One region of the Pseudoalteromonas sp. T1lg10 genome, then DNA from elsewhere that is predicted to be linked to it. Evidence: predicted binding sites of a transcription regulator. Region 1 holds the regulator's gene; each other region holds the start of a gene.
The links. The regulator MetJ, encoded in region 1, represses methionine synthesis genes. The targets are predictions, from matches to a motif close to TAGACGTCTAGACGTCTA.
Positions count from the first base shown of each region.

Region 1 (7,432 bases):
CGAGTATCAATAGCTTACGCTGTACATCGCGGCCTGATAAGTCTTCACGAGGATCCGGCTCGGTAAAGCCAAGCTCCTGCGCCTTAAGCAAGAGCTGAGAAAAAGACTCGCTGCCATCATATTGGCTGCACAGCCAGGACAAGGTGCCGGAAAAAACGCCCTGTACTCGGGTCACCCGGTCGCCACTATTTTGCAGATCAGCCAGGGCAAAGTTAATGGGTAATCCCGCGCCAACGCTAGTGTTATAACGCCACTGCAAATTACGCTGAGCCAGATCCTGCTTCAAACTCTGATACCAGGAAAAGGGAGCGGTACCGGCATATTTATTGGCGCTGATCAAATGGCAATCGGCCTTGGCAAATTGCGGATAAAGCTGACTAAAGGCCTCACTGGCGGTGATATCGATCACCACCTTATGTTCATAGTCTAGCTGCGCCAGACGCGATAACAGTTCATCCTTAGTATAGGGCTGAGCACCTTGCTCCCAGGCTGTTTGCCATTGCTCGGTATCTAGACCGCAAGGGTCAAAAAGCAGGGTTTCACTGCGCACTAAGGCCACCACCCTGACATCAATATGCTGACGTAAGCGCGCCAATTGCTGGGCAAATTGCGCCACGAATACCTCACCAACATTACCCAAACCTGCCACCACCACGGCCAACTGCCGCTGAGCGCCAAGCAAACGCTGATGTAAATAGCTCAAGCTATCGGCACCGATTTCTTCATCGGTTAACTGTAAGCAGTAACCTTCACCCACATGCGTAAAACGGCCATTTAGATTAAGCTCTCTCAAACCCTGCTCTACCTGCTGCTGGCATTTTTCCAGCTCTCGCTGCGGTGCAACCAGGGCGAAGCCGTTAACATTGGACTCCAGCAATTGGGCACGCTCACCAAAGTGATGCAATAACTCGGCACTGTGCTGCTGCGGTACCACCAGATGCCACACACCTTTCACATCACAGTCGATAAGGCTGATCTGTAGTTGACGCCGTAGCAGCTCCAGCTCACCCTGCTCTAAGTGATCAAGCTTAATAACGTCTTGCTGCGCCAAGGTGGTAATAAAGTGCTTATGCTTACACCCCCCCTCGCGCACCACTTCGGTACCTAGGGCATCGCTATCATAAGAGCTGCGCACCGCCAGTTTGATATTGGTGCCATGCAGGGGAGACAAGGTCTTGGCATGTAAAACCGGGTTACCCAGCGCCGCCAATAATTGCGCTTGGGCGCGGCAGATTTTATGGTACTTCTGCGCGCTTGCAACCTTTCTCGGGTCGGTGCTAAACACCCCTTGAGTATCCGTCCAGATACAGACCTCATCGACATCCATATAACGGGCAAATAAAGTGGCACTGTAATCACTGCCATTGCGTCCCAAGGTCACCGTCTGACCTCTTTGATCGGCGGCAATAAAGCCGGTGATCACATTAATCTTATCCGCGCCAATAAGGCGCTGACATTGTTGCTCATTCACACGATGCAACAACTGCCCTTGTTGAGCGCAGAGTAGTTGGCGTGCATCTAACGCCTGTGCCTCTGCGCCGAGTTGCTGCAAATAGCTGGATAACAAACGCGCCGACCAGAGTTCACCATGAGCCAGCAGCGCTGCCTCTTGCAAGTTTCCTTGCTCAAATCCTAGCCATACATGCGTTAATTCTTGTTCCAGCTGAGTTAACACCTGAGCTTTGCGCTCGCCGCTTAACAGCTCCTGGATCAGCTCCTGCTGGTGATTGCGCAACAGGCTTATCACATCCATACCGCTATGCTGATCTTGCTGCTCGAATGTCTGCCAGAGCTTAACCAGGGTGTCCGTGGTTTTACCGGCGGCAGACACCACCACTATGTCACCGACCTGACTATGAGCGAGAACAATATTAGCAACCGCATGATAACGCGCCGCACGGCTTAGGCTAGAGCCACCAAATTTATGTACTACCTTGGCCATTTTATCTGCTCCAGCCTAGCTCTGATGAAGTTGTGCAAAAGCACGTTCAAGGTCGGCGATCAAATCTTCCTGATCTTCAATGCCCACAGAAATACGAATAAGGGTGTCACCCACGCCCGCCGCTAAGCGTGCTTCCTTGTCCATGCCCGCATGAGTCATGGTCGCCGGATGACAAATTAGGCTTTCAACACCACCCAAGGACTCGGCCAGGGTAAATTGCTGCACTGAGGTAAGGAACTTGGCGCTGTCTTTTAGTTCGCCTTTGATATCAAAGCTCACCATGCCGCCAAAACCACTTTGCTGCGCTTTAGCTAATTGGTGCTGTGGGTGACTTGCCAAACCAGGATAGTAAACCTTTTCTACCTCAGGGTGTTGCTGCAGGTATTCGGCGATAGCCTGGGCGTTTTCCTCATGCTGACGCAAACGCACTTTCAGAGTACGTAACCCGCGCAGAATCAGGTAACTGTCAAAAGGCGCACCGGTAATACCAATATTATTGGCCCACCAGGCCAGCTCTTCGCCAAGCTCAGGAGTTTTACAAACCACAGCGCCACCGACCACATCCGAGTGGCCGTTGATATACTTGGTTGTTGAATGCACCACGATATCGCAGCCCAGCGCCAATGGGTTTTGCAGCGCAGGTGACAAGAAGGTGTTATCCGCTGCCACCAAAGCACCCACTTGAGCTGCGGCCGCGCATACGGCCTTAATATCGGTCAGGCGCAATATTGGGTTACTAGGGGTTTCAATCCATACCAATTTAGGTTTGGCATCGATAAGCTGCTGATAACACTCGGCAGTGGTGAAGTCCACCACCTTCACTTTTAATAAACCGCGCTTGGCCAAGGAGGTAAATAATCGGTAGCTGCCGCCATAACAATCATGGGGGATCACAAGGGTATCTGCGGGCGTCAGCAACTGTGTTACCAGGTGCACCGCCGCCATGCCGGTAGCGGTAATGATGCCACGGGCGCCGCCTTCAAGCTCGGCCAAAGCCTCTGCGAGAATATCGCGATTGGGATTACCGCTGCGGCCATAGTCGTACTGACGTTTGGTATCAAAATCGGCAAAAGAATAGGTAGTGGATAAATAAATTGGGGGCACAACTGCACCATGATGTTGGTCGGCTTCAATGCCGTGGCGCACCGCTATGGTTTGTTTACTTAACTTAGGCATAGTGCCTCCAATCAGAAATGGATGTTTAGACGTCCAAAAGGTTAAAATATCCAAATATAGAAGTCAAAACATTTATACGTCTAAATAGCTATATGAGGAATATTTGACTATCCTTTCCAACACGATAGAATTTCGCCCTTATTGATGCCTAAGTGACCAAAGAACAAGACGCAAATTATGGCCAAGTGGAATGGTGAGTATATTCACCCTTATGCGGAACACGGTAAGAAAGCCCAACAGGTAAAAAAAATTACCGTTTCAATCCCGCTCAACGTTTTAAAAGTATTAACAGATGAACGCACTCGACGCCAGGTGAACAACCTGCGTCATGCCACCAACAGTGAATTGCTCTGCGAAGCATTTTTACATGCTTTTACCGGACAACCGCTGCCTGGCGATGAAGACTTACGTAAGGATAATCCGGAGAAGGTGCCGCAAGAAGTGCGTAAGATCATGGCGGAAATGGGCTTAGAGATCCCAGAGATCGGTGATGATTGATTTTCCAAACACATAAAAAAAGCCCCAAGCAAAACTTGGGGCTTTTTTTTGGCGACAAGGAAATTACTTATCGCTCATATAATCCTCTGGCAGCTCGATTTGCGCTACACCAGTTGCCACTGCGGCTTCGGCTACCGCCTTAGCAACGCGAGGCAATAAACGCGGATCCATTGGCTTAGGAATAATGTACTGCGGGCCAAACTCCAGCTCGGTCACACCCGATGCGGTCAATACCTCTTGTGGTACCGGCTCTTTAGCTATGCTACGAATAGCTTCAACAGCGGCAATCTTCATTTCATCGTTAATAGCCGTGGCGCGCACATCCAGGGCGCCGCGGAAGATAAACGGGAAGCACAGAACGTTATTTACCTGGTTTGGATAATCAGAGCGACCGGTTGCCATGATCAAATCTTGACGGGCAGCGTGCGCCACTTCTGGCTTAATTTCAGGATCTGGGTTTGAACAGGCAAATACAACTGGCTTGTCGGCCATCAGCTTTAACTCGTCCGCAGAAAGTAGATCTGGACCAGATACACCCACGAATACATCGGCATCGGCGATCACGTCTTGCAGAGTGCGTTTATCCGTGTTGTTTGCGAACATTTGCTTATATTCGTTCAGGTCGTCACGACGAGTGTGGATCACACCTTTACGGTCAAGCATATAGATGTGCTCGCGCTGGGCGCCACATTTAATCAACAGCTCCATACAGGCCACAGCCGCTGCACCAGCACCTAAACAAACGATCAAGGCATCGTTGATATCTTTACCCTGAATCTCAAGAGCATTAAGCATGCCCGCCGCAGTTACAATGGCGGTACCATGTTGGTCATCGTGGAATACAGGTATATTACAACGCTCGATCAGCGCTTTTTCAATTTCAAAACACTCAGGAGCTTTGATATCTTCAAGGTTAATACCGCCAAAGGTATCGGCAATATTTTCAACCGTGTTGATAAAGTCTTCCGTGGTGCGGTGTTTAACTTCGATATCGATTGAATCAAGGCCGGCAAAGCGCTTGAACAATAAGGCTTTACCTTCCATTACAGGTTTTGATGCCAACGGACCTAAATTACCCAAGCCTAAAATTGCCGTGCCGTTAGAAATAACCGCAACCATATTGCCTTTAGCAGTGTATTTATAGGCATTGTTGGCATCGGCGGCAATTTCGCGCACCGGCTCAGCTACACCTGGGCTGTAAGCCAAAGCTAGGTCATTGACCGTTTCCGCACTTTTTGTCAGCTCAACGCTGATTTTGCCTGGAACGGGATAAGCGTGATAATCAAGAGCTTGTTGACGAAAGTCTGACATGAAAAAGTATCCTGCTAGAAATATTGGTGAGAGTTCAGGTATCAGGCAACAATACTGCTTTTCCGGCTATATTCCAAGTAATATCAGGTCTATCCTGTTACGCGAAATTAAGCGGTTTTAGCATCATTATCCCGGTTAATTATTTTAATTTCCCCTAGCATGAGCGATATTCCCATGCCTTTTTTGGGTCAAAAAAAGCAATAAAAACTGCGTTAATCATAATTAAAGATATAAAAAATGCAATTTATATAACGATAGCGAATAAAAACACAAAAAATGCAACGGTTTAACTGGATTTACCCACACATCTGCATGTTCATGCTTTTTAGATGCATTATCGCTGCTTTTCATTAATACCTTTACAAAGAATAAATGCAAAATGGCTTATATCAATACTGGGAATGGACCAGAGTAATTGTGTTAATCAAGCGATCAGAGAGCAAACAGGATAGGATACCAATTCACTTACTTCTAGCGGGCTAAATATCATGCTCACGGCGTTGGAATTTTTCTATGTAGAAGACAGAATTGGTATTGGATAGCTGCCGTAAAAAGTAAGAGGCACAAAAAAAGCACCCTAGGGTGCTTTTTTCTAATAAGCAATGAATTACTTCTTGCTGCTAAGCGCACCGAAACGCTTATTGAAGCGGTCAACACGACCACCTGTGTCAAGAATCTTCTGCTTACCAGTGTAGAAAGGGTGACACTCTGAACATACGTCAAGGTGAATGTCTTTACACAAAGTTGAACGAGTTTCGAACTTGTTGCCACAAGAGCACGTTGCATTGATTGCTTCGTACTTAGGGTGGATACCTTCTTTCATGGGGATTACCTCTAAATAGGCCGTATCGCTCTCCAAACCCGAAGTTCGGCACCATACGCGTTAGTTTCAATGTGCCAAGACCAATAATATTCGCTCAGCACCCTTAAGGCCGCGTATTTTATTGAACTCCTGTTTAATGTTCAAGCATTAATTGCCGCTATTCACCTTGCCATGAATTTAGTACATTAACAGCATGTCTGATGCTGTGAGTTCACCCTTGTCGTCTTTACCAAGCGCCCTACAAACCGACCTATTGCCAACTCAGGAAGAATGCTATGTGGAAGTGGCAATCAAGGTGCCTCTGCACCGCAGTTTTGACTACCTGGTCGACCCCAAGCTGGCGGCAAGCCTTGAACCCGGTATGCGGGTTTCTGTGCCCTTTGCTAACCGCCAGGTGACAGCCTTGGTTTTGGCTCGTAAGGCCAGAACTGAACTACCCAAAGACAAGGTTAAGGCGGTGCTTGAGGTGCTTGATAGCGCCCCTATTATCGACGCCACTCATTTACAATTGCTGAAGTTTACCGCCCGTTATTATCACTATCCCCTGGGTGAGACTATTTTTACCGCTCTTCCTAAGGCGCTGCGCCAGGGCGACGACATAGATAAAACCAGCATTAACTATATTCAGCTTACCGAAAAGGGCCGCGCCTTACCCACCCTAAGGGCGAAAAAACAACAGTCGCTGATGTCGCAGTTAGCACAGTCCGGTAAATCGCCGGTAACCGAGGTAAAAGCCCTGGGCTTTACCAAAGCCACTATCGATGCCCTAGTTAGTAAAGACCTGGCCGAGATAAGCATCGAATTTTCCAGTCATTGGCGGGACAATGAAATAAAGGTAGCAAGCAAGCCACGACTTAACGCCGAGCAAGCGGTGGCCTGCAGCGCCATCAATCAAAGCTCGGGCTTTACCAGCTTTTTACTCGAGGGCGTCACCGGCAGCGGAAAAACCGAAGTCTACCTGCAATGCCTGGAAGAAGTGATAAAACAGGGGAAACAAGCGCTGGTACTGGTGCCGGAAATCGGCCTGACGCCGCAAACGGTTAACCGTTTTCGCCGCCGCTTCCCCGACACCCCGATTATGCTCTGGCACTCGGCGCTGACCGATAATGAGCGCCTGCAAACCTGGCGCTTTTGCCAAAAAGGCAGCTGCGCCATAGTCATAGGTACCCGCTCGGCCATTTTTATGCCGTTTTTATCCTTGGGCATGATCATAGTCGATGAGGAGCACGACGCCTCATTCAAACAACAAGACAGCCTGCGTTACCATGCCCGCGATCTGAGCGCCTATCGCGCCCAACAACATAATATTCCGCTGGTTTTAGGCAGTGCCACACCGGCGTTGGAAACCCTTCACCGGGCAATTGAGGGCAAATACCATTTGTTGTCATTAACCCAGCGCGCCCAAACCAGCAGCGATAACCACTTTGAGCTTATCGATATCAAGGGCCAATATCTACAGGCGGGTTTAAGCCATGCCAGCCTGGCCTATATGCAAAAAGAGCTAAGCCGCCAAAAGCAGGTCATGGTGTTTCTAAACCGCCGCGGCTTTTCACCTTCGCTTATCTGTCACGAATGTGGCTGGCTTAGCGACTGCCCCCGTTGCAGCACCAGCGCCACCTATCATAAATCCATGCGCCGACTGGTCTGCCACCACTGTGGCGAACAAACGGCGCCACCAATGC
Region 1 covers NZ_PQBV01000004.1:72,579-80,010, reverse strand. Annotated here, with positions in the region: gene metL (bifunctional aspartate kinase/homoserine dehydrogenase II) at 1-1,942, opposite strand, end outside; gene metB (cystathionine gamma-synthase) at 1,958-3,118, opposite strand; gene metJ (met regulon transcriptional regulator MetJ) at 3,296-3,616, shown strand; gene C2M17_RS02700 (malic enzyme-like NAD(P)-binding protein) at 3,680-4,927, opposite strand; gene rpmE (50S ribosomal protein L31) at 5,535-5,750, opposite strand; gene priA (primosomal protein N') at 5,944-7,432, shown strand, end outside.

Region 2 (7,432 bases), on a different contig from region 1:
GGCGACAGTCGTGCTCTTTCTCTGCAAGCTCTTTAATCCAAAATTCTTCGGCAGTGAAACCATCTTTGTTTTCACTAACGACAGTAAAGGCAGCCTTTTTCTCAGTTGCTTTTGCCGCAGGAGCCGCTTTTTTGGTTGTTGTTTTTTTGCTTGCTTTGGCAGGAGCCTTTTCTTCTACTTTAGCGACTGTTTCTGTTTTACCAGAAGTAAGCTCTTCAGTAAGTTCAGCTACCTCAGCAAGGCGCATGTTTTTGCCGCCATCAATGCTGTACCAGCCAGGCTTGGTGGTGATTTCTGGCTTTTTGCCATTCGCCGCTTCATACGCAGCTTCAAAAGCAGCTAACACTTCTGTTTTGTCTAGTTTACTCATCAAAAGATCCTAGTCGTTAACGCAGGTTAATTTTATTACAAGTATATATTTATACCCATTTGTCCTGGGATTTTCAATTTTTTGTGGCGAAATTGCTAATTTCCTTTATTTTTTCCGCCAATGACGGGAAAATTTAGGCCTAAATTAGGTCATGAGGTGATTATGAAACGCAACGAGCTACTCGCTATTTTGAATGCCAAGCTGGCACCGGAGCAAATCAAAGACTTTTGTCCCAATGGTCTGCAGGTTGAAGGCACCGAGCATATTAAAAAAATCGTCACCGGAGTGACCGCCAGTCAGGCCCTGGTCGATAAGGCCATAGAGCTGCAAGCCGATGCCCTGGTTGTGCACCATGGCTACTTTTGGAAGGGTGAGTCGCAAGTGATCAGTGGCATGAAAAAGCGCCGCCTAAAAGCGCTGCTGGCGGCGGATATTAACCTGTTCGCCTACCACTTACCCTTGGATGTGCACCCCGAGCTAGGTAATAACGCCCAGCTTGCTAAGCTACTGGGCATCGAGATCCTGGGCGGCATGGAGCCGGGACCAGTTAGCGTGCCGGTGTGGGGTAAGGTCAACGAGCCTGTCAGTGGCGATGAATTTGCCAAGCGCATTGAATCCGTGCTCGGGCGCACGCCGCTGAGCTCTGTGGTGCGCTCTGAGGTGATTGAAACCATAGGTCTGTGTACCGGTGGTGGTCAGGGTTATATCGACTTGGCGGCGGCGCAAGGTTTGGATGCCTACCTGACCGGCGAGGCCTCAGAGCAAACCATACATAGTTCCACCGAGCAGGGCATAGATTTCTTTGCCGCCGGGCACCACGCCACCGAGCGCTATGGTGCTAAGGCCTTGGGGGAATTTTTAGCGGATGAGTTTGGTTTGGATGTAACCTTTATCGACATCGACAATCCGGTATAAAGATTATACCAATTCACTTAAATAGCTAATCACCCTAGCGGGCTAAATATCGTGCTAACTGTGTTGAAATTTTTCTATGTACGCCTACACGGATGTAGGCGGTAGAGCGGCGCAGGAGCCAAAGCCGAGAATAACTACATAAAAAAAATTCCGCCTTGTTATCACATCATTTATCCAGCGCTATATCTGATCACATACTTAACAGAATTGGTATTAAAAGGAGCCAGGGGCTCCTTTTTTATTGTCGCTGCAACAAATTATTTGCGGCTGTTATTTTGCTTACAGGTATTAAGGAAGTGGCGGTAAACCGGGTTATCCTTCATTTCTTTTTTCATCGCCAAATACATGGGGCGGTTCAATCCCAGGGCGCCTAAAGGAATTGACTTGATCAAGCCCTGAGCCTCATAGGGCGTCACCAGCCAATCCGGCAGGGCGGCCACGCCCATGCCTGCACTGACCAATTGGAAAATCAACAAGCCCTGATCCACGGTTTTTAAGGTGCCATCGAAACGGGCATTTTGAATAAAGTGTTTGAATATATCCTGTCGTTCCCGCGGAATAGGGTAGGAGATGATGGTCTCATCTTTTAAATCTAAGGCGGTCACATAAGCTTTATTGGCCAAGGGGTGGTCCGGCGCCACGATAAGCTTGAGTTTAAAATCAAACAGGTGGGCAAATTCCAAGCGATCCGGCTCACGAATGTCCGAGGTCAGAACCAGATCTAAATCCCCATCAAGCAGCTCGGGAATGGCGTCATAACTAAACCCGCGCTCATAATCTACATGGATATCCGGCCAGAAATTATTGAATTCTTTAATGGTCGGCAGCAACCAGTGAAAACAGGCGTGGCATTCCACACTTAGGCGCAGTTGCGAAATAGGCTGATTTAAACTTTCTTTCAGGCGGCATTTGGTGGCTTCGACCTTAGGTAACACATCCTGCGCCAGTTCTAATAGCAGCATGCCTTGAGGGGTAAAGCGCACCGGATGGGTTTTACGCTCAAACAGCTGACAATCCAGCTTGTTTTCCAAGTCTTTGATTTGATGAGATAAAGCTGACTGGGTTAGAAATAATTCACGGGCGGTATTCACTAAAGAACCGGTTTCTTTCAAGGTGGCTATGGTTTTAAGGTGTTTAATTTCAATCATCTTTAGTAAATCTCATAAAAGCCAGTCACATATCTCATAATGATTGCGACTAAACCGAGCTGGATAAATGTATAAAAGTCTAGACGGCTAAAAAATTATCACTTTTATACTCAGTTGGCTATTAAAAGATAAAATTCATTGTGAAAAATGTCTATTTTCTCTGTTTTTAAATTTATTCAGCGGTGAGTTAACGCGCTGATATGAATTTAATTCATTAGCAATGTGAGTAAGCTTCGTTTGTGTCCCCAAGATCTGAGAGGTAATGTTTAGCCATCTAAACAGCTAAACGGATATTTACATCATGGCACGTATACATAACTTAGGTTTTCCCCGTATCGGCAAACGCCGCGAATTGAAATTTGCTATCGAGGCCTACTGGGCTGGCGATATTACTCAGGAAGAGCTGCGCCAGCGCGGTGCGCAAATCCGCCAAGAAAATTGGGCAATGCAAAGCGAGGCGGGCATAGAGCTTGTGCCGGTGGGCGACTTTGCCTGGTACGATCAGGTGTTATCTACCTCTATGCTGGTAGGAGCCATTCCGGCGCGCCATCAAAGCGACAGCAGCAATGCACTGGACACCCTGTTCCGTATCGGCCGTGGTCGTGCACCAACGGGCTGCGCCTGTGCCGCCAGTGAGATGACCAAATGGTTTAATACCAACTACCACTATATTGTGCCCGAGCTAAGTGCCGAGCAGCAGTTTGCGCTGAGCTTTAACGAACTTTTTGAGCAGGTAGAAGAAGCGCAGAATTTAGGGCATAAGGTCAAGCCCGTGCTGGTTGGCCCGGTTACCTATTTGTACCTGGCTAAATGCGCCGGGGAAGAGTTCGATAAGCTCACCTTGTTGGAGCGCCTATTGCCAGTGTATCAACAGGTGCTGGCCAAGTTGGCGGCACAAGGGGTGGAGTGGGTGCAAATCGATGAGCCAATTTTGGCCTTGGAGCTGGATACCCACTACCGCAGCGCTTTAACTAAAAGCTTCGCCGCCTTGGCAAATCAGGGCGTGAAGCTGCTGCTGGCGACTTATTTTGATGAGGTGAGCGCCTACTTAAAAGATATCAGTGAGTATGCCATCGATGGCGCGCATTTCGACTTGGTGGCTACACCGCAAAACATTGAAGCGCTGGACAAAGCCCTTGGCGAGCAGCGGGTGTTGTCTCTTGGGGTGATCAACGGCCGTAATATTTGGCGCGCCGATCTCAGTGCCATCTATGAGCAGGTGCAAGATATTGCCGCCCAGCGTGGTGATTCATTGTGGCTGGCGCCATCTTGCTCTTTATTGCATACCCCGGTGGACTTGGAACAAGAGCAACTGCTGGACGGTGAATTGAAAAGCTGGTTGGCCTTTGCCAAGCAAAAAGGCGAAGAGCTTAATTTGCTGAAAGTGGCTCTGGAGCGCTGCAACACGCAAGATATCGACACTTATAGTGCACCGGTGAAAAACCGCCGTACTTCAAGCAGGGTAAACAACGCGCAAGTGCAGCAGCGTGTGGCAAAATTAAGTGCCGAGCAAGGTCAACGTCACAGCGAGTTTGCGCTGCGTGCTGAAAAACAGAAGGCGGCCCTGCAATTGCCACTGTTGCCGACTACTACTATTGGCTCCTTCCCGCAGACATCGGATATTCGTAAGGCCCGTCGCGACTTTAAGGCTGGGGAGTTAAGTGCCCAGGCTTATGAGCAGCAGATGCAGGAGCAAATTCAATATGCGGTGCGCGAGCAAGAGGCACTGGATATAGATGTATTGGTGCATGGTGAGGCGGAGCGTAACGACATGGTCGAATACTTCGGTGAATTGCTCGATGGTTTTGCCTTTAGCCAGTTCGGTTGGGTACAAAGTTATGGCACCCGCTGTGTGAAGCCGCCTTTGATCTGGGGTGATGTGTCTCGCGCCGCGCCTATGACATTACAATGGACCCAGTATGCGCAGTCGCTCACCGACAAGCATATGAAGGGCATGCTCACGGGTCCTGTGACTATTTTGTTCTGGTCTTTTGTGCGCGATGATCTGGATAAGCCGACCATAGCTAAGCAAATTGCCCTGGCGCTGCGCGACGAGGTGGTGGATCTGCAGGATGCGGGCATTAAGGTGATTCAAATCGATGAACCGGCGTTTCGCGAGGGTATGCCACTTAAAGCCAGCCAGTGGCAAAGTTACCTTGATTGGGCGGCCTATGCCTTCCGAGTGTCGGCCAGCGGCGTTGATGACAGCACGCAAATTCACACTCATATGTGTTACAGCGAGTTCAACGACATTATTGGCGCCATTGCCGCCATGGATGCGGATGTGATCACCATAGAGACATCGCGCTCGAACATGGAGCTGCTCGATGCCTTTGAACACTTCGATTACCCCAATGATATTGGCCCTGGGGTGTATGATATCCATACCCCGAATGTGCCTGAGGTCAAATGGATCAAGGACTTGATCCACAAGGCGGCGGCGAAAGTTCCGGTTGAGCGCCTGTGGGTGAACCCGGATTGCGGCTTGAAAACCCGAGCCTGGCCGGAAACCCGTGAGGCCCTGCAAAACATGGTGATTGCCACCAAGGAGCTGCGCCAGGAATTAAGCGCCTAGCAAAAAGAGTCATAAAAGAGCGGACGTTATAAATGTCCGCTCTTTTTTAAGCCTTTCTCACCCTTTACTTTCACAGCCTTCCCTCATAAGATCACACTAAATTTCTAGTGGATAAGCGCAATGACACATACCCCGCAACGTATTACCCTCACTCGTCCTGATGATTGGCACATTCACCTTCGTGATGGCGAGCAACTAAAAGACACGGTAAGAGACGCCAGCCGCTATATCGGCCGCGCCATCATCATGCCTAATTTGGTGCCACCGGCGACCTGTACCGACACGGCGCTAGCTTATCGTGATCGCATTATGGCTGCGGGGCCAAAGGCGCATTTTGAACCCCTGATGGTGCTGTATCTCACGGATAACACCACGGCTGATGAAATTCGCAAAGCCAAGGCATCGGGTAAAATCGTTGCTGCCAAGCTGTATCCAGCCGGTGCGACCACCAACTCGGACTCAGGTGTGACCGATATCGAAAACATCTACCCTGTGCTTGAAGCCATGCAGGAAGTAGGCATGCTGTTGTTGGTTCACGGTGAGGTGACCGATTCAAGTATCGATATTTTCGACCGTGAAAAGGTCTTTATCGAAACCAAACTGAAGAAGGTAGTGAAGGACTTCCCTGAGCTTAAAGTGGTGTTAGAGCACATCACTACCAAGGATGCGGTTGAGTTTGTAAGCTCGGCCTCGGCCAATGTGGCGGCGACCATTACCGCGCATCACCTGCTTTATAACCGCAACCATATGCTTGCCGGTGGCATTCGTCCGCATTATTACTGCTTGCCTATCCTTAAGCGTAATACCCATCAGGAAGCCCTGATCGAAGCCGCCACCAGTGGTAACAGCAAGTTCTTCCTAGGTACCGATTCGGCGCCACACCTTAAGGACAAAAAAGAAGCGGCTTGTGGTTGTGCTGGTGCATACACGGCGCACGCGCCACTTGAGCTATATGCTGAAGCCTTTGAACAGGCCGGTGCCCTGGACAAGCTTGAAGCCTTTGCCAGCCACTTCGGTCCTGATTTCTACGGCATTGCCCGCAATACCGATACAGTGACCCTGGTACGTGAGCCGTGGCAAGTGCCGCAAAGCTACCCGCTGGGAGAAGACAAGGTCATTCCTATTTGTGCCGGTGAAATGCTGAACTGGCAGGTAAAGGACTAAGCTTCAGATTACTCTTAGAAAAAGCCCGATTTGTTATCGGGTTTTTTTATGCCTGTAAGGATTAGCCGCCAAGATGGATGATGGGGTGTTGATCTGCCGCAAGCAAGTTGCAGAGCCCTGCCTTTAGCGGACAATTGTCCTTATGATCTAAAGTGGCTTTGACTAAGCTCTGGCGCTAAAATGAAGCACAGTCAGTGCTTCTCGCGCTATAACAAACAGGTGAAATAACCATGCACTTACCGACAGTGGACTATCAATCGCCGAACGCGCCAGCCGAATTTGTCGAATCGCTTCGCAATACCGGTTTTGGGGTGTTAACCAACCATCCGATCCCACAATCGCTGGTGGAGTCAATTTATCAGGATTGGCAGGCTTTTTTTAACTCAGAGCAAAAGCATGAGTTTCTTTTTGATAAACAAACTCAGGACGGTTATTTCCCACCCGAGATAAGTGAAGTGGCCAAAGGCTGCAAGGTTAAAGACATCAAAGAATACTACCATGTCTATCCTAAGGGCCGGGTACCTGAGCAGCTGGAAGAGAAAATTCGTGAGTATTATCGCTTGGCCAATGAGTTTGCCAGCGAATTACTGAGCTGGGTGCAGGCCCATGCGCCGGCTGATGTGCAGGCTAAGTTCTCCATTGACCTTAAAGACATGATCAAGAATTCGGAGCAAACCTTACTGCGTATTTTGCACTATCCACCGATGACGGGCGATGAAGAGCCGGGCGCCATTCGTGCCGCCGCTCATGGCGATATCAACCTGCTGACCGTGCTGCCTGCGGCGAACGAGCCGGGGTTACAGGTGCAAACCAAAGAGGGTGGCTGGCTGGATGTTCCAAGCGACTTTGGTAATCTGATCATCAATATCGGCGATATGCTGCAAGAGGCATCTGGTGGTTACTTCCCATCGACTATTCACAGGGTAATTAACCCAACGGGTAAGGCTTCGACCAAGTCGCGTATCTCGTTACCCCTGTTTTTGCACCCACGCCCAGATGTGGTGCTGTCTGAGCGTTACACCGCCGACAGCTATTTGCAGGAGCGTTTACGCGAACTCGGCGTAAAATAACGCCCATAGAGTGACCACAAAAAAAAGCCCGTTAAAAACGGGCTTTTTTGTTTTGGCATTTATAATGCTTAGCTTATCAGTAAGGCACGGGCCGCCAGGCCGATACCGAGCGTGATCACCACGCTTAAGAGGGTGCCTAACATCACATACTCGGTAAGTTGTTTATCCTTGGCATTGGTTAAATCGCCAA
Region 2 covers NZ_PQBV01000037.1:33,187-40,618, reverse strand. Annotated here, with positions in the region: gene C2M17_RS08870 (hypothetical protein) at 1-370, opposite strand, end outside; gene C2M17_RS08865 (Nif3-like dinuclear metal center hexameric protein) at 533-1,285, shown strand; gene C2M17_RS08860 (LysR substrate-binding domain-containing protein) at 1,543-2,433, opposite strand; gene metE (5-methyltetrahydropteroyltriglutamate--homocysteine S-methyltransferase) at 2,735-5,008, shown strand; gene pyrC (dihydroorotase) at 5,129-6,172, shown strand; gene C2M17_RS08845 (isopenicillin N synthase family dioxygenase) at 6,403-7,242, shown strand; gene C2M17_RS08840 (DUF3307 domain-containing protein) at 7,311-7,432, opposite strand, start outside.
Region 2: the regulator MetJ is predicted to act here: its motif matches at 2,506-2,523, upstream of metE (5-methyltetrahydropteroyltriglutamate--homocysteine S-methyltransferase).

Region 3 (7,432 bases), on a different contig from region 1:
AACTGCGGCAAAAAGTTAGTCAGGAAGTTACGGGTAGCGTTAAAGTCTGCCTCGCTCATACCCTGGCTGATCAGCTTATCCAGCTCGCGCAGTGCGGTACGGGTAGCAAAGTGGGCATCGTTATTTGAGCGCAGCGGACGCAACCAGACCTGGAAGATCTGCTCGGAGCGACCCAGGTTAGCATCCGGCTTGGTTTGGAACATGCCGCGCGGGAAGTACTCGATGTAGGCGTAGTCACCATAGTTCATACCACGCACCTGGCGAATACGCTCATACAGCTTGGCATTTGAGTTACGGTGCTCACCCAGGAAGGAACGAACCAACCACAACGCCGTCCAGTCTTTGCTTGAACGCGTAGTCTCAATTGGGAAACCAAAAGACACGGCGGTCGACTTAGCACTCTTTTCAATAATGGTGGCATGATGGCCGCTCAGTGCAGGCGCATCCGGGATATCTAGGCGGGCTTGATCACCGGCTGGCAACCCCTGCAGGTCACTCATCATCTGCGCTTTCACCTTTTCAGGCACGGCACCAATAAGGCCCAGATGCAGATTACGCTGAGTGAAGTTCTTCGCGTAGAAGGCCTTAACATCATCCAGGGTCAAGGCTTCTAAGTCAGACAAGTCACCGTAGTTGTAGGCGCCATAAGGGTGGCCCTGATACAGCTCGGCGTAGAGTACTTCTTTACCTAGCTCTTCATCGTTAGAAGCTTTAAGGCCCGACTCAATGCCGTCGATCAGCTCTTTCTTTAAACGAGCGAAGTCGTCTTCACGGAAGCCCGGGTCTAGCAGTTGGTCGCTGACCAGCTCATACCACTGCTCGGCGTTATCCTTGTGGATGCGACCATGCAGTGAGATCATTTCCTTATCGATTTGATAAGCAAAGCTGCCGGCAATTGGGTAAAGGGCTTTTTGAATTTCCTTGTAGCTCATAGACTGGCTGCCGCCCTTGGCCAGCATGGCCGCAGTTAAGGCCGCCACACCCTTTTTACCTTCAGGGTCGGCCGCAGCGCCGGTGTAGAATAACCAGTTTACGTCAACCAGTGGCGAGCTATTGGTTTTATCCAGCACGGTAAATAGCTGCTCTGTCGGCTTATTGTTGATATCAGCTACCAAGGTATCAAGCTGCACTTCGGCGTCAAAACCTGCGACTGCATCCTTGGCCGACATGGTGACCGTAGTGCGGTTGTTGTCGGTGAAGTACTGATTAGCAATGGCACGAATATCTTCAGCACTGACACTGTCGGCACTTTGATACAGGGCGTTGATCACCTCAGGGTCGCGCTCGAAGTGCATATAGCTGGCAAGCGTTGATGCGATCGCCTGCGATGAGTCCAGGCTGTTAATAAAGCTGTATTTAGCATTTGATTTCAATGCCGCCAACTTGCCTTCATCTACCAGCTGGTGCGCGCCTGGGCATAGGTTTGATTAATGGCATCACGCACCACTGCCAGGTTCTCTTCGTCATCCACCTTAACGAATACATGCAATAAGCCCGGATCTTTGGTTTCCGGGTTGTAGGTAAACATTTGCGAAGCAATCTGCTTTTCTACCACCAGCTGTTGGTATAGCTCTGAGTTTTCAGAGAAGTAAAGCTGTGACAGCAGATCCAATGCGGCGCGGTCCTTGGTATTGGGGTTCCACTCGGTGCCCTTGTAAGAAACCAACAGCCAGTGACCCGGTAAGCCCTCATACTGCTCATGCACATAACGCGGTGCTGCTTGCTTTGGCTCCACCGGAATATCAGCCTGATAGTCGCCACGCTGCCAGTTACCCCAGTGCTTTTTCACCATGGAAATGGTTTCTTTAGGGTCAACATCGCCGACGATAACCAGAGACACATACTCTGGCTTGTAGAAACGTTTAAAGAAGGTTTGGCCGTATTCACTTTGATCCGGCATGGCTTCGATATCTTCAAAGAAGCCCATGGTGGTGTGCTCATAGGTGTGCTTATCGAAGGCTTCTTTGCGCACCGCCGCCAACAGTTTGCGAATTGGGCTGGCATTGTTCTTAAGGTATTCGCCCTTAACCGTCAGCGCCTCGGTGCGGAACTGCTCTTCGCTGTACCTGAGGTTTTGAAAGACATCGGCCTTGATTTCCAGCACCTTGTCTAAATGCTGCTTAGAGAAATTAAGGTGGTAGTTGGTGTAATCATTGGTGGTGTAAGCGCGGTTATCAACACCTGAGTTTTTCATGATATCGGCGTAGACATCTTCCGGGAATTTTTCCGAGCCCTTAAACATCATGTGCTCGAAGAAGTGAGCAAAACCTGTTTTGCCTTCTTCTACCTCGTTACGCGAGCCTACAGAAACAGGGATCTGCAGCGACACCACATCGGGATAATCGGTTTTTACCACCATCACCCGCAGACCATTGTCTAGCTCTTCTAATACATAGTCCTGGGCAAATACTTTATTGTTCTGTTGCGCCGTTGCCGCAGCGGTACTTGTTTGCGTTGTCTGCGTGCTTTGACATCCGCCTAGCGCAAGCGCCAGGGCAATGCCTGAGGCAATAACCGATAGTTTCATCTTCCTATCCTTTAAGTCTGATTGTTATCTGATTTTTGATCCAATCCATTATGCAATAAATTCACCCAATGCGCGTAACCGACGGCTCATTTTGCTGTAAACAAATGTGTCAAAGGGGCGACGAGTGACCGAAGCCCCGCTTCGCAGGGCTCGGAGGTGGAGGCAGGGATGCCGACAGGAACCCAGCTTCATGGACGAATTATATGCACGATGGTTATGAACTCCCTCTTTGGTTGCCGTCGCCAACGCGACAAGATCTTAATTTGGAGACCGCAGTTGAGAAAGTCATTTGTAGGTCAGTGCTGTGCGCCGACAAGGTGAGAATGGTGCATATTTGTCGGCCTGGAAGGCCGACCTACAAGGCAACATGAATGAAATTCAACATTCATGAGTAAGTTTCACCAGAAAAAGGCTGTTTAGACGTCTAAATGGCTGTTATAGTGATTCCATTAACCGCATATGGGAATGAGGATCATGGCGCTAACACTGCAAGAGAAAATTGAAGACCCCCGCCAAGGGGTATACCTTATCGGCACTACACCACCGAAGACAGGTACGGACGATGGTAAGCTGCAAGCCATTGCCGAGAAGCTATTGGGTCGCTTGCATGAAATCGAATACGACGGTGTTATCGTTTATGACATTCAGGATGAAAGCAGTCGCACCAATGTACCTCGCCCTTTCCCGTTTAAAGAAACCATAGACCCACGTCATTACAGTGGCTTACTACGTCGCTTGTCGCAACTCGATGTGATCACTTATAAGAGCGTTGCCCAGCGCAGCGCCGGTGAGTTTAATCAGTGGTTAGATACCACCTATCAGGAATATAAACTTAATAACCTGGTGTTGGTCGGCAGCCCATCCTCAACCGGTGAAGTTAAACTAAGCCTAAATGATGCTTATACCCATATTGATGCACACGACCATGATTTCTTTTTAGGTGGTGTAACCATAGCCGAGCGCCATGCCAGCAAGGGTAATGAACACGAGCGTCTGCTGACGAAGACAGAGCAAGGTTGTAAGTTCTTTATCTCGCAAGCTGTCTACAATGCGCAAGCGACCATAGATTTGATCACCAGTTATGCCCGCAGTTGTCGCCAGCAAGGTCTGACACCGCAACGTATTATTCTGACCTTTACGCCCTGCGGCGGTGAAACCACCTTGGACTTTATGGAGTGGTTAGGCATTTCCGTGCCCGAAGCGACCAAGTGGCGCATGCTCGATGCAGACAACACCTTAAGTGAATCGGTGCGGATTTGCCGCGAGAACCTGGATTTAATTCTGCGCAGCTGTGCCCATTTAGGCGTGCCTTTAGGCTTGAATATTGAGTCTTTAACCAACCGTAAAGAAGAGATCGATGCGTCGATTAATCTTTACCGTTTGCTTAAAGCGACCATGGAGCTGAGCCTGGCCGAGCGCCTTATCGCTTAAGCCGTAAGCTAACATTAGCGATTTACCCATCATACCAATTCTGTTAAGTATGTGATCAGAGATAGCGCTGGATAAATGATATGATAACAAGGCGGGATTTTTCTTATGTAGTTATTCTACATAGAAAAATTCCAACACAGTTAGCATGATATTTAGCCCGCTAGAATGATTAGCTATTTAAGTGAATTGGTAACCTTCTTTTGCCCATAAAAAAACAGCGCCATGTTCTGCATAGCGCTGTTTTTTTTATTTTTTATTTTTTATAGGTGCTTGGTTGTTACTTTTTACGCCACTGGCCATCGACCTTAACCATGTGTCCGGCGGCAGTCTTTTCAATGGCTTTAGCACCGGCCAGAGCTTCAACCTGACTTAGGCTAATGCCGTTTTTCTTGGCCATGGCCAGGTATTTGGCCTTTCGCTTAGCATTGATCTCGGTGATCAACTGCTGCGCCTCGGCAGAGGTGTGCACCAACTCCAGGTAACCAGTACTGGTTTCACCGACTATGCCCTGATCTTTAGCCTGATCTAAGGTTAGCGCCCAAGCACTAAAGGCCAACATGGTCGCACTGAGTAACATGGTCCATTTAACTAGTTTCATATTCGCCTCCTAAAATAGCTCGCTGTCGTCACCGAAAAGCTCATCGAGCTCTTTGTCTACTTTAACGCGGATTTCATGATCCACTTTAACATTTAGGTTGATGGTGATCGGCTCTTTACTTTCCACCTCGACCTTATGGGTACAGCCCATTAAGGTTAACGCGCCGACCAAGGCCACCAGCATTCGCGTACTCATTGCTTTACTCCTTCGCTTGATACTCTCGCTCTACTCTTTTGGTGATTTCGTCACTTAAGCGCAGCGCTCTGAATAAGGTATAGATATTTTCCTGATGATTATAGTTAAAATTAACTTCTTGTTGATGCTCGGGATTTTCTCCCTTTAGTTGCATCGCCATAGTTAACCAACCATCATGGGTTAAATCAACATCGGCATTAATACTGTTAATATCCAAGTTTTCCAACATGGCCAACATGGGCCCTAACTGTTGCTGCTGCTCCTTGACCGCATTAAAGGCGGCGTTGTTATCTATGGTCAGCTTGCCCGCGGCCTGGGAATAGATACGGCCATTTTCTATGCTCACCCCCTGCTCGTTAAAACGCAGCGGCAACTCTGCGGCCAACAACCCTTTCACACTAATGCCCTGCTGTGGCTCCAGGGCCAAAACATTTTCTGCACGGATCCCATCAAGGCGCAGCAGGGCCGGTTTGCGTTCCTTTTCCAGGCCAGTTAAATAGAGTTTATCCAAGGCAAAACGGCCATCGAAGAGCTTGCCCTGCACCTGGCTGACATAGAAATCCTTATCCATCCCCAGCTCACCAGATACCTCTTTAAGTATCGGACCGGCACGCACTTCACTTAGGGTAAACTTAGTCGTTTCGAGCTGAAGTGCGCCTGAATTCACACTGCCTGTCGGGGCCATGTTAAGAGACTGAGCCAGGTAATTCTGATACAAAATCTCGGCGTTATTAATATCCATTTGCCAGTCAAAGCGCTCTAGCAGCGCATCACCCTCAAGATGCAATGACATGGTGCCGCCGCCGAACACCAGTTCTGGCTCAAGCTGCTGTACCAAGGGCATAAAAGAGCTCATTTCGGTGTCATTAACAACCAGATTCAAGGCATGGGCGTTGTCGCTCCAATTATGTTTAAGTAGCGCCTCAACTCCTTGCCAAGAAGCAAGGTGAGTGCCCTCGATAACTCGGCCGATGGCTAAATTGCTATCGAGCTTAAGGCCGCTTACACGCACACCTTTAACCTCAAAATCCGCTACCTGACTTTGCACCTCCACCTTAGCCTGTCGCTCGCCATTACCGAGCGCATTAGCACCGATTTGATATTGCTGCGTCAGGGTACGCGCCTTCAACTGCGGGCTGTTAAGCACAGCTACCGATGTGGTGAGTTCGGCTTCTACCTGGCCATCAAGATCCAGGGCTGCATCCAGGGTCAGCGCCAGGCTCTTTAACTGATAATCCTGATAGCTTAAGGCGGGGGTTTTTACATCAGCGCGCATCCACCCGGAGCCCAGATAATCGTAACCAAACTGGCCTTGTGCCTGCAGCGGCTGATATTCGAGTTCGGGTTGCGGCGGCAATGCTACTTGACCTAGGAAGTGCCCCTGCACTTGCTTATCGGTCAGGGTGCCCTGGCTTTGCAGCGAGCCGATACTGGCCAATTGCGCCGCCAACAGATACTCACTGCTTAAGGTCAGGGTTTGCCAGTTGCCCTGGCTGTTGTTTGCTTCAATAAGCACGGATTGCCCTCCCGCCCGGTTAGCCATGCTCAGCTCAGGCAAGTTAAACTCACCGTTCATATGCACTGTTAATGGCTGTCGGCTATTAAGCTGCCAGCGAGTTTCGGCCAACTCTCCCAGGTAGGCGCTGTACTTATCAAGTGCCTGACAATGACTCAAAGCTCCGAGCTCGGTACTCAGCTGTTGTGCCGTAATAAGGTATTGCTGCATATCCTCGGATTGAATATGCACCTGGCCCCGACTGGCGAGCTGCCATAAACAATGCGGCTCGCTGCGCAGCTCACCATCAAGATGCAGGGCTAAAGTTGCATCCAGGCTATTACCCCAAAACTCGCCTTTGAGCGCTAATTGGGCCACATCCGCATGCCAGTCCAGGGCATGATTTTGCTGTGTTTTAATATACTCGCCCAACACCTTAGTGAAATCACGAGCAAGGGCTACGTCTACCTCAATGGCATCAGCTTTGAGCAACCATTGGCCCTGGATATCACCCGTGATTTGAAAATGATTGATTTGGGTTTCTTCAATAGCAAAGGTCATGGGGCGACTGAAGTCGACAAAGCTGACCTTGGCTTCGGCTATGCTCAGTAAAGGTCTTTTTAGGGGCAGCAATAAGGCCAAGGGTGCCGGTTGCCAGGGGCTGGCTTGTTTATCCTGGTCATCATCGCTGGCGATGGGACCCGCTTGAACATGGGCTCTCGCTATATGCAGGGCCGTCGGCGTTAGGGTGACGTCTTCCAAGGTCAAAGAATGACCCTGATATTCGAGGCACAGCCGGTCGGCATCTATGGCTAACAACTGGGAGCCCCATTGCCAGCGCGCGCAGGTCAGCGTGGCGCCCTGATGCTGCAAATAATGCTTGGCCAGCATATGGGTGAGTTCGCTGCGAAACCCATAGGCCACCGCAAGCGCGGTGACAAGCACTAAGATTACTCCAAGTAATATTAAAAAAGCCTTCCGCAGCATAGCCTTCCTTTAGCTTAACCTTTGGCTTAATACTAACACGGAGAAACTGAATACGCCGCACACAAAAAAGGCTGCAAATGCAGCCTTTTTGTTATCTTTGGTAATTAACCCAAAAATTAATCCAGGTGTTAGCCAATGTGCTTACGTGCGTTACGGAACATACGCATCCATGGGCTATCTTCTTTCCACTCATCCGGGT
Region 3 covers NZ_PQBV01000037.1:522,744-530,175, forward strand. Annotated here, with positions in the region: partial or broken gene C2M17_RS11215 (M16 family metallopeptidase) at 1-2,527, opposite strand, end outside; gene C2M17_RS11220 (methylenetetrahydrofolate reductase) at 3,002-3,958, shown strand; gene C2M17_RS11225 (YdbL family protein) at 4,236-4,556, opposite strand; gene C2M17_RS11230 (YnbE family lipoprotein) at 4,566-4,751, opposite strand; gene C2M17_RS11235 (YdbH domain-containing protein) at 4,756-7,191, opposite strand; gene purL (phosphoribosylformylglycinamidine synthase) at 7,362-7,432, opposite strand, start outside.
Region 3: the regulator MetJ is predicted to act here: its motif matches at 2,937-2,954, upstream of C2M17_RS11220 (methylenetetrahydrofolate reductase).

Region 4 (7,432 bases), 450 kb from region 1:
TCCGGGCAGGCCGGATAACCGGGCGCCGGGCGAATACCCTGATAATTTTCGCGAATTAGCTCATCATTGCTGAGCGCTTCATCCGTGGCGTAGCCCCAATGTACCTTACGCACCTGCTCATGCAGATACTCGGCAAAGGCTTCGGCGAGACGGTCGGCCACGGCCTTGACCATGATCTTATTGTAGTCATCACCTTGGGCATCAAAGGCATCGGCCAGGGCGTCTTCTTCCAAGCCGCCGGTGACGGCAAAGGCGCCAAAGTAATCCGGCGTGCCCTTGGGCGCCACATAATCGGCTAAGCAGTAGTTGGCAAAGCCCTTTTTCTCGGTTTGCTGACGCAACTGACACGAACGCAACAACACCTGAGAGCGGGTTTCATCGGCGTAAATTTCGATGTCGTCGCCGACGCGGTTGGCCGGGAACAAACCTATCACCCCCTTGGGCTGTATGCTGCGCTCACGGGCAAACTTATCGAGCATGGCATTGGCATCGGCAAACAGCGACTGCGCCTGCTCGCCCACCACCTCGTCATTGAGAATGCGTGGATACTTGCCCGCCAGCGACCAGGTCATAAAAAACGGGGTCCAGTCGATATAATGACGCAAGGTGTCTATGGCCACATCGTGGAACTCCTGCACGCCCAGCTTACTGGGAACCGGTGGCACATAGTTTTGCCAGTCCAGCTTGGCATGATTGGCCCGTGCCTGCTGTAAACCAATGGGCTTGGAGCGCGGTTTCTTACGCGCCTGTTGCTCACGCACCTTCTCGTACTCGACCTTGGTTTTAGCCACAAAGTCCGCCTTGGCGGTTTTACTCAACAGGCTGGAGGCCACGCCCACGGCGCGGCTGGCGTTATTCACATAGATCACACCCTTGTCGTATTGGGGCTCAATTTTCACCGCCGTGTGCGCCTTGGAGGTGGTGGCACCGCCAATCAGCAGCGGTATCTCAAAGCCGCGACGGGTCATTTCCTTGGCCACATGCACCATCTCGTCAAGGGAAGGGGTAATAAGGCCGGATAAACCTATGATATCGGCGTTTTCATCGATGGCGGTTTGCAGAATTTTCTCCGCCGGCACCATCACGCCCAGGTCTATCACCTCATAGTTATTACATTGCAGCACCACGCCGACGATGTTTTTGCCTATGTCGTGCACATCGCCCTTTACCGTGGCCATAATAATTTTACCGTTGGTCTGCCCTTCTTCCTTTTCGGCTTCAATATAGGGGTCGAGGTAGGCCACTGCGCGCTTCATAACCCGCGCCGATTTCACCACCTGAGGCAGGAACATCTTACCGGCACCAAAGAGGTCACCGACCACATTCATGCCATCCATCAGCGGCCCTTCGATCACCTCAATGGGCTTGGCAAATTGCTGGCGACAGGCCTCTGTGTCTTCTTCGATGTAATCGGTGATGCCCTTAACCAGGGCGTGCTCCAGGCGTTTTTCCACCGGCCAGGAGCGCCATTCCAGGTCTTCCACCTTCTCGGCCTGAGCCATGCCCGAGTATTTGGGCGCCAGCTCAACCAAGCGCTCGCCCGCACCCGGGTCTTTATTGAGGATCACATCCTCAACCGCATTGCGTAGCTCTTCGGGAATATCGTCATACACCGCCAGCTGGCCGGCATTAACTATGCCCATGTCCATACCCGCTTGGATGGCGTGATACAAGAACACCGAGTGAATGGCTTCGCGCACCGGATTATTACCACGGAATGAGAAGGACACATTCGACACCCCGCCGGACACCTTACAGTACGGCAGGTTTTCTTTGATGCGGCGGGTGCCCTCTATAAATTCAACGGCGTAGTTATCGTGCTCTTCGATGCCCGTGGCCACGGCGAAAATATTGGGGTCGAAAATAATGTCTTCCGGCGGGAAGCCGAGCTCGTCTACCAAAATACGGTAGGAGCGCTCACAGATTGCAAACTTACGGTCTGCGGTTTCCGCCTGGCCGGTTTCATCAAAGGCCATGACCACCACGGCGGCGCCAAAGCGCTTCAGGATTTTTGCCTGATGACGGAACGGCTCTTCCCCTTCTTTAAGGGAAATGGAGTTCACAATGGCCTTGCCTTGAATACATTTAAGGCCCGCTTCAATCACCTCCCACTTGGAGGAGTCGACCATGATCGGCACCTTGGAGATATCCGGCTCCGAGGCGATCAGGTTCAAAAACTTCACCATTGCCGCCTTGGAGTCCAACATGGCTTCGTCCATGTTGATATCAATCACCTGGGCGCCGCTTTCTACTTGTTCGCGGGCCACATCCAGGGCGGTTTCATAGTCTTCTTCCATGATCAGGCGCTTAAAACGCGCCGAGCCGGTGACATTGGTACGCTCACCGACATTGGTAAAAATGGCTGTATTGGTCATAGTTGATAGCCCCTTAATTCAAGTTACAGGCTTCAAGGCCACTGAGACGCATGCGCACCGGCAGCTCGGGGAGCGCTCGTGGTGCGGTGTTCTTTAAGCCGTCGCTAAAAGCTTTAATATGCTCGGGCGTGGTACCACAGCAGCCACCAACGATATTGATAAAGCCCTGCTCGCCCCAGTCGATGATCTCCTGGGCCATTTCTTCGGCTTCCAGATCGTACTCGCCGAACTCGTTGGGCAAACCGGCATTGGGGTGCACCGAGGTAAAGGTTTCACATACGGTGGATAGCTCCTCCACGTACTGGCGCAGCAGATCCGGGCCTAAGGCGCAATTAAGGCCGATGGAAAGCGGCTTAATATGACGAATGGAGTTATAGAAAGCCTCTGTGGTTTGTCCCGACAGGGTGCGGCCCGAGGCATCGGTAATGGTGCCGGAGATCATCACAGGCAAACTGGTGCCGGCCTGCTCGAAGGCTTCTTCCACCGCAAAGGCCGCGGCCTTGGCATTGAGGGTATCAAAAATGGTTTCGATCAAGATCAGGTCGGCACCGCCTTCCATCAGCGCCAAAGTTGACTCGATATAGGCCTCAACCAGTTTATCGAAGGTAATATTACGATAACCCGGGTCGTTCACGTCCGGCGAGATAGAGCAGGTCTTGGACGTGGGCCCAAGCACACCGGCCACGTAGCGCGGTTTATTTGGCTCCTTGGCGGTAAATTCATCGGCCACCTTGCGGGCTAAGCGCGCCGACTCGAGATTAATCTCGCGGCTAAGGCTTGCCATGTCGTAGTCTTCCATGGAAATGGTGGTGGCGTTAAAGGTGTTGGTTTCTATAATATCCGCACCGGCCTCAAGGTATTCGCGATGGATTTGCGCGATCACCTCGGGTTGCGTCAGGCTTAACAAATCGTTGTTGCCCTTCACCAGCACATGCCAGTCTTTAAAGCGCTCGCCGCGATAGTCGTTTTCCTCAAACTTATGTTTTTGGATCATGGTGCCCATGGCGCCATCGAGAATTAAAATACGCTGCTTGAGGGCCGCTTCGAGGGCGTGACGTTTATTCGGCATAATTATCTGTCCTTACATCCTGGCTCACCAGATTAATATCATAGGGCGTGGTTTGATACACGTAGTAGTTTAGCCAATTGGAAAATAACAAGAAGGCATGGCTTTGCCAGGTTTTCGACGGTTTTAAGGCCGGGTTATCCTCGGGAAAATAGTTTTTCGGTTTATCCACATCCAGGCCCTTGTCGACATCGCGTTGATACTCTTTTTGCAAGGTATCGGCGTCGTATTCCGGGTGCCCGGTCAGGTACACCTGCGAGCCGCTTTGGTTTTTAAGTAAGTAGGCACCCACTTCCTCTGAGCCGGCAAGCACCACAAGATCTTCGCGCGCGGCAATTTTATTGATATCGATATGACCGTAGCGCGAGTGTGGCACCAAGAAACGGTCGTCAAAACCGCGGGTGAGCGCGCCGTGGTCGAAATAACACTGGTGTTCAAACACACCGCATAGTTTGTTGGCCTGGAGTTCACGTTTCAAACCGTAGTGATGATACAAACCGGCATGAGCGGCCCAACAGCTAAACAGGGTCGAGGTGACATGATGCTCGGCCCACTCGAAAAACTCCTGTAATTCCTGCCAATAGCCTACCTCATCATATTCAAGATGGGCCAGCGGCGCGCCTGTGATGATCACTGCATCATAGTTAGTGTCTTTAACGTCGCTGAAATAGCGATAAAACATGTCCAGGTGCTGCTCGGAGTTGGCGCTGGATCTATGGGTATCAAGACGCAGTAAGTCCACGTTGACCTGCAAGGGGGTGTTGGCCAGCAAGCGAATAAACTGCACTTCCGTTTCCACCTTATTCGGCATCAGGTTCAATATGGCCAAACGCATAGGCCTGATCTCCTGCGTGCTGGCACGACTTTTCGGCATCACAAAGACATTTTCTTGGCGCAATTGCGAAATCGCTGGCAACGCATCCTGAACCGTAATAGGCATAGTGAACTCCAATGCAAATATTAGAAGGGCTATTATGACCCTCCCACTGGAAATATCAACCTCTAGATGTTTAGACGTCCATATAAATTTTACAGCGCGGCTCTCCCTTGCCATAATGCCGCGCGTCGAATTAAGTATAAGGGACCCAAGGTGGGATTAGGAGAATTAGCAGCAATCTGTGCCGCCATTGTCTGGGCGTTTTCAACCCTGCTCTACAAAACCTTTAGCCATCACCTTTCACCCTTACAGCTCAATGTCAGCAAGGGCTTGCTGGCGTCACTGATGATGGTCGCAGCAATTGTTATCACCGCAGACTCTAACATCCCGCAGCAAGTAGCCGCCTGGGGTTGGCTGATTGCCGGCGGCATTATTGGCATTGCCATCGGCGACAGCGCCTACTTTGGCGCCCTGCGCAATATTGGTCCGGCGCGTACCCTGATCATAGAGTCACTTGCCCCCGCCTTGGCAGGCATACTCAATATCCTGTTGCTGGGACACTACCTGTCCACACTGGCTTGGGTCGGTATTATCGTCACCACGGTCGGGGTGGTGATTGCCATTCGGCCACAGCATGCCTTACCAAGCCTGGATAAGCGTCATTATGTAATCGGCGTATCCTTAGCACTGCTGGCGGCACTGTGCCAGGCCACCGGCATGGTGATGTCCAAAGGAGCAATGAACCTAGAGTCAATGAGTAGTTTGTGGGCGGCGATGATACGTCTGGTATCGGGCACCCTCACCGTGGCTTTGGTGGTGGCGCTGATCAAACACTCGGACCTATATCAGGCAATCCGCTTAAAAGGCATAGATAAGAAGCATTGGTTGTTGGTGGCGGTATTCTTCGGCACCTTTATCGGCCTGTGGCTGCAGTTAGCGTCGATAAAATACACCGACCCGGCCATAGCGCAAACCCTCTTTGCCACCGCCCCGTTGATGGTGATGACCTTCGGCTTTTTTAAACGTGAGCCGGTGAGCGCAAACATGATCCTCGGCGGCGTTTTAGCTCTAGCCGGCGTCGGCATTCTACTGGCAAATTAATACCTATTCCCTTAACAATTCTTCAAATTTTATGGAATGGCTTTTAATCGCCAGTCTCAGCAGCTCATATGACTCTGTGATTTGTAGCTTTTCATAAATATTGCTTTTATGGGCATGGACCGTCTTGACCGCTACATTTAACTTTTTTGCTATTAACTTTACCGAGTAACCAATGGCTAAAAGGTTAAAAACATCCTTTTCTCTTTGTGTCAGCTTCTGCACTTTGCTGGTCGAATCACTATGAGAGTTATAATAGATATTTTTAATAATATCCTGACCTAAATAACTATCGCCGTTTAGCGTACGCCTTATCGCCGTGATTATTTCATCGGATGCGTTTTGCTTGGATAAATACGCATTTGCACCAAGATTAATTGCTTCACTGACGTAGGGGTCGTTATCGTACATGCTCACAACGATAATTTTAGCCTCCGGAGAGCACCGCTTTATCAGGGGGATTAGACCTAGCCCATTCTTATCCGGAAGTGATATATCTAAAATAGCAATATCAAATGTACTAAGAGGTAGCTTCTGCTCTGCCGCCTGAAAGCTCGAGGCCTCTAGTGTTACGGTATGTGTATCATTGAGCTCGAGTAAGCGCTTGAAGCCTTCCCTGACAATGGAGTGATCATCTATGAGAGCGATATTAATCATGAATGTAAGCAATCCTTTTATACCAGAGCACCATTAAAACGCATCTGATCTAGAGACACAATTTTATTGACACTAAGGAGGGGTCCGTAAACAACTTAACGCCACCAGTTTAAGAGGTTTACCCAATAGATTACCTCTTCGTAACCTCTATAAAGACACCCAAGAATGGGTTAAGCTGGATGAACTCCACCACCATAACCTCCCAAAGCTCAATATTGTACAATTAATAATGAAAAAAATAAGTTATAGATACTTGGGTATTTTCTTTATTATCTCGGTCGCTTACTCTTCGCTTTGGTATCACTCCTGGTACCTACCGGTGAGCTTCGCAGTAATTGACAATACCGCCAGCTGGTTCTTACCGGCTGGCTATCGCTTTGCGGCTTTTTTATTCGCGCCAAAAAGATATTGGCTGGCTATTATTATTGGCGAATGGACCGCTATCATCCTAATAACTAATGAACGCGGCGAAATACCCGCCTTAAGTAATTTCATTGCTACTACTTTCCCCGCGTTATTTTATTTATGCGCCGCCACTTCTATTTAAAGCTTTATAGAAAGCCCGAATTAAAAACAACCCATCAGGTCTTTGGGTTAATTATGGGTGCTATCTGCGCTGCCACACTGACATCAGTAACACTGACCACAAGCATGATTTACCATAATGAGCTGGCGACGATCCCTAAGACTGAGCTCTTTACTCAAACGCACCTGCTCAACGCAACTGCATTTGCCTTTGGCGATATTGTTGGGGTGCTGCTTATTTTGCCGCTGAGCATCTTGCTCGTAGAGCTCTACGGTAAAAAAAAGCCTTCCTTAAAAATCACTAACAAAGGGATCTTTAAGATTTCATTTTCGCTTGCCCTATCCTTGTTGGCCATCTTAAACATCCAGCAAATACCTTTATATTATATAAAAATACTCTCGGTGACTTTCGTGATAGCGGCATCTCATAAATGGGGCTGGAAGGGAGCCACCTTAAGCGTGTTCGCTATGTGTATTTTAGTTGTGTATACCGCTCTGAGAACAGATGTAGCAATTTCGGTCATTGAAAACCAAGCCTATTTAATCACCATTGCATTTACGGCGCTCATTTTAGGCGCGGCAATCACCCAACAAAAAAGCGCAAATACAAAGCTACAGGAACAAAACTCAGCACTTAACAGATTAAATACCCGCTACAAAGAGCAAGCAAAGAAAAACCAGTTACTCGCGACAAAAGTCGTTGAGATCCAGGAGCTGGAGCGTAAAAAAATATCAACAGAATTACACGACGATATTGGCCAAACCTTAACAGCGATAAGAACGGAGATAACCATCTTAGAGCAGCTCACAAAGGATAAAAAAGTACTCCAGTCT
Region 4 covers NZ_PQBV01000004.1:523,321-530,752, reverse strand. Annotated here, with positions in the region: gene metH (methionine synthase) at 1-2,375, opposite strand, end outside; gene C2M17_RS04815 (homocysteine S-methyltransferase family protein) at 2,389-3,444, opposite strand; gene C2M17_RS04810 (homoserine O-succinyltransferase) at 3,434-4,381, opposite strand; gene C2M17_RS04805 (DMT family transporter) at 4,532-5,419, shown strand; gene C2M17_RS04800 (response regulator transcription factor) at 5,423-6,073, opposite strand; gene C2M17_RS04795 (hypothetical protein) at 6,303-6,620, shown strand; gene C2M17_RS04790 (histidine kinase) at 6,674-7,432, shown strand, end outside.
Region 4: the regulator MetJ is predicted to act here: its motif matches at 4,445-4,462, upstream of C2M17_RS04810 (homoserine O-succinyltransferase).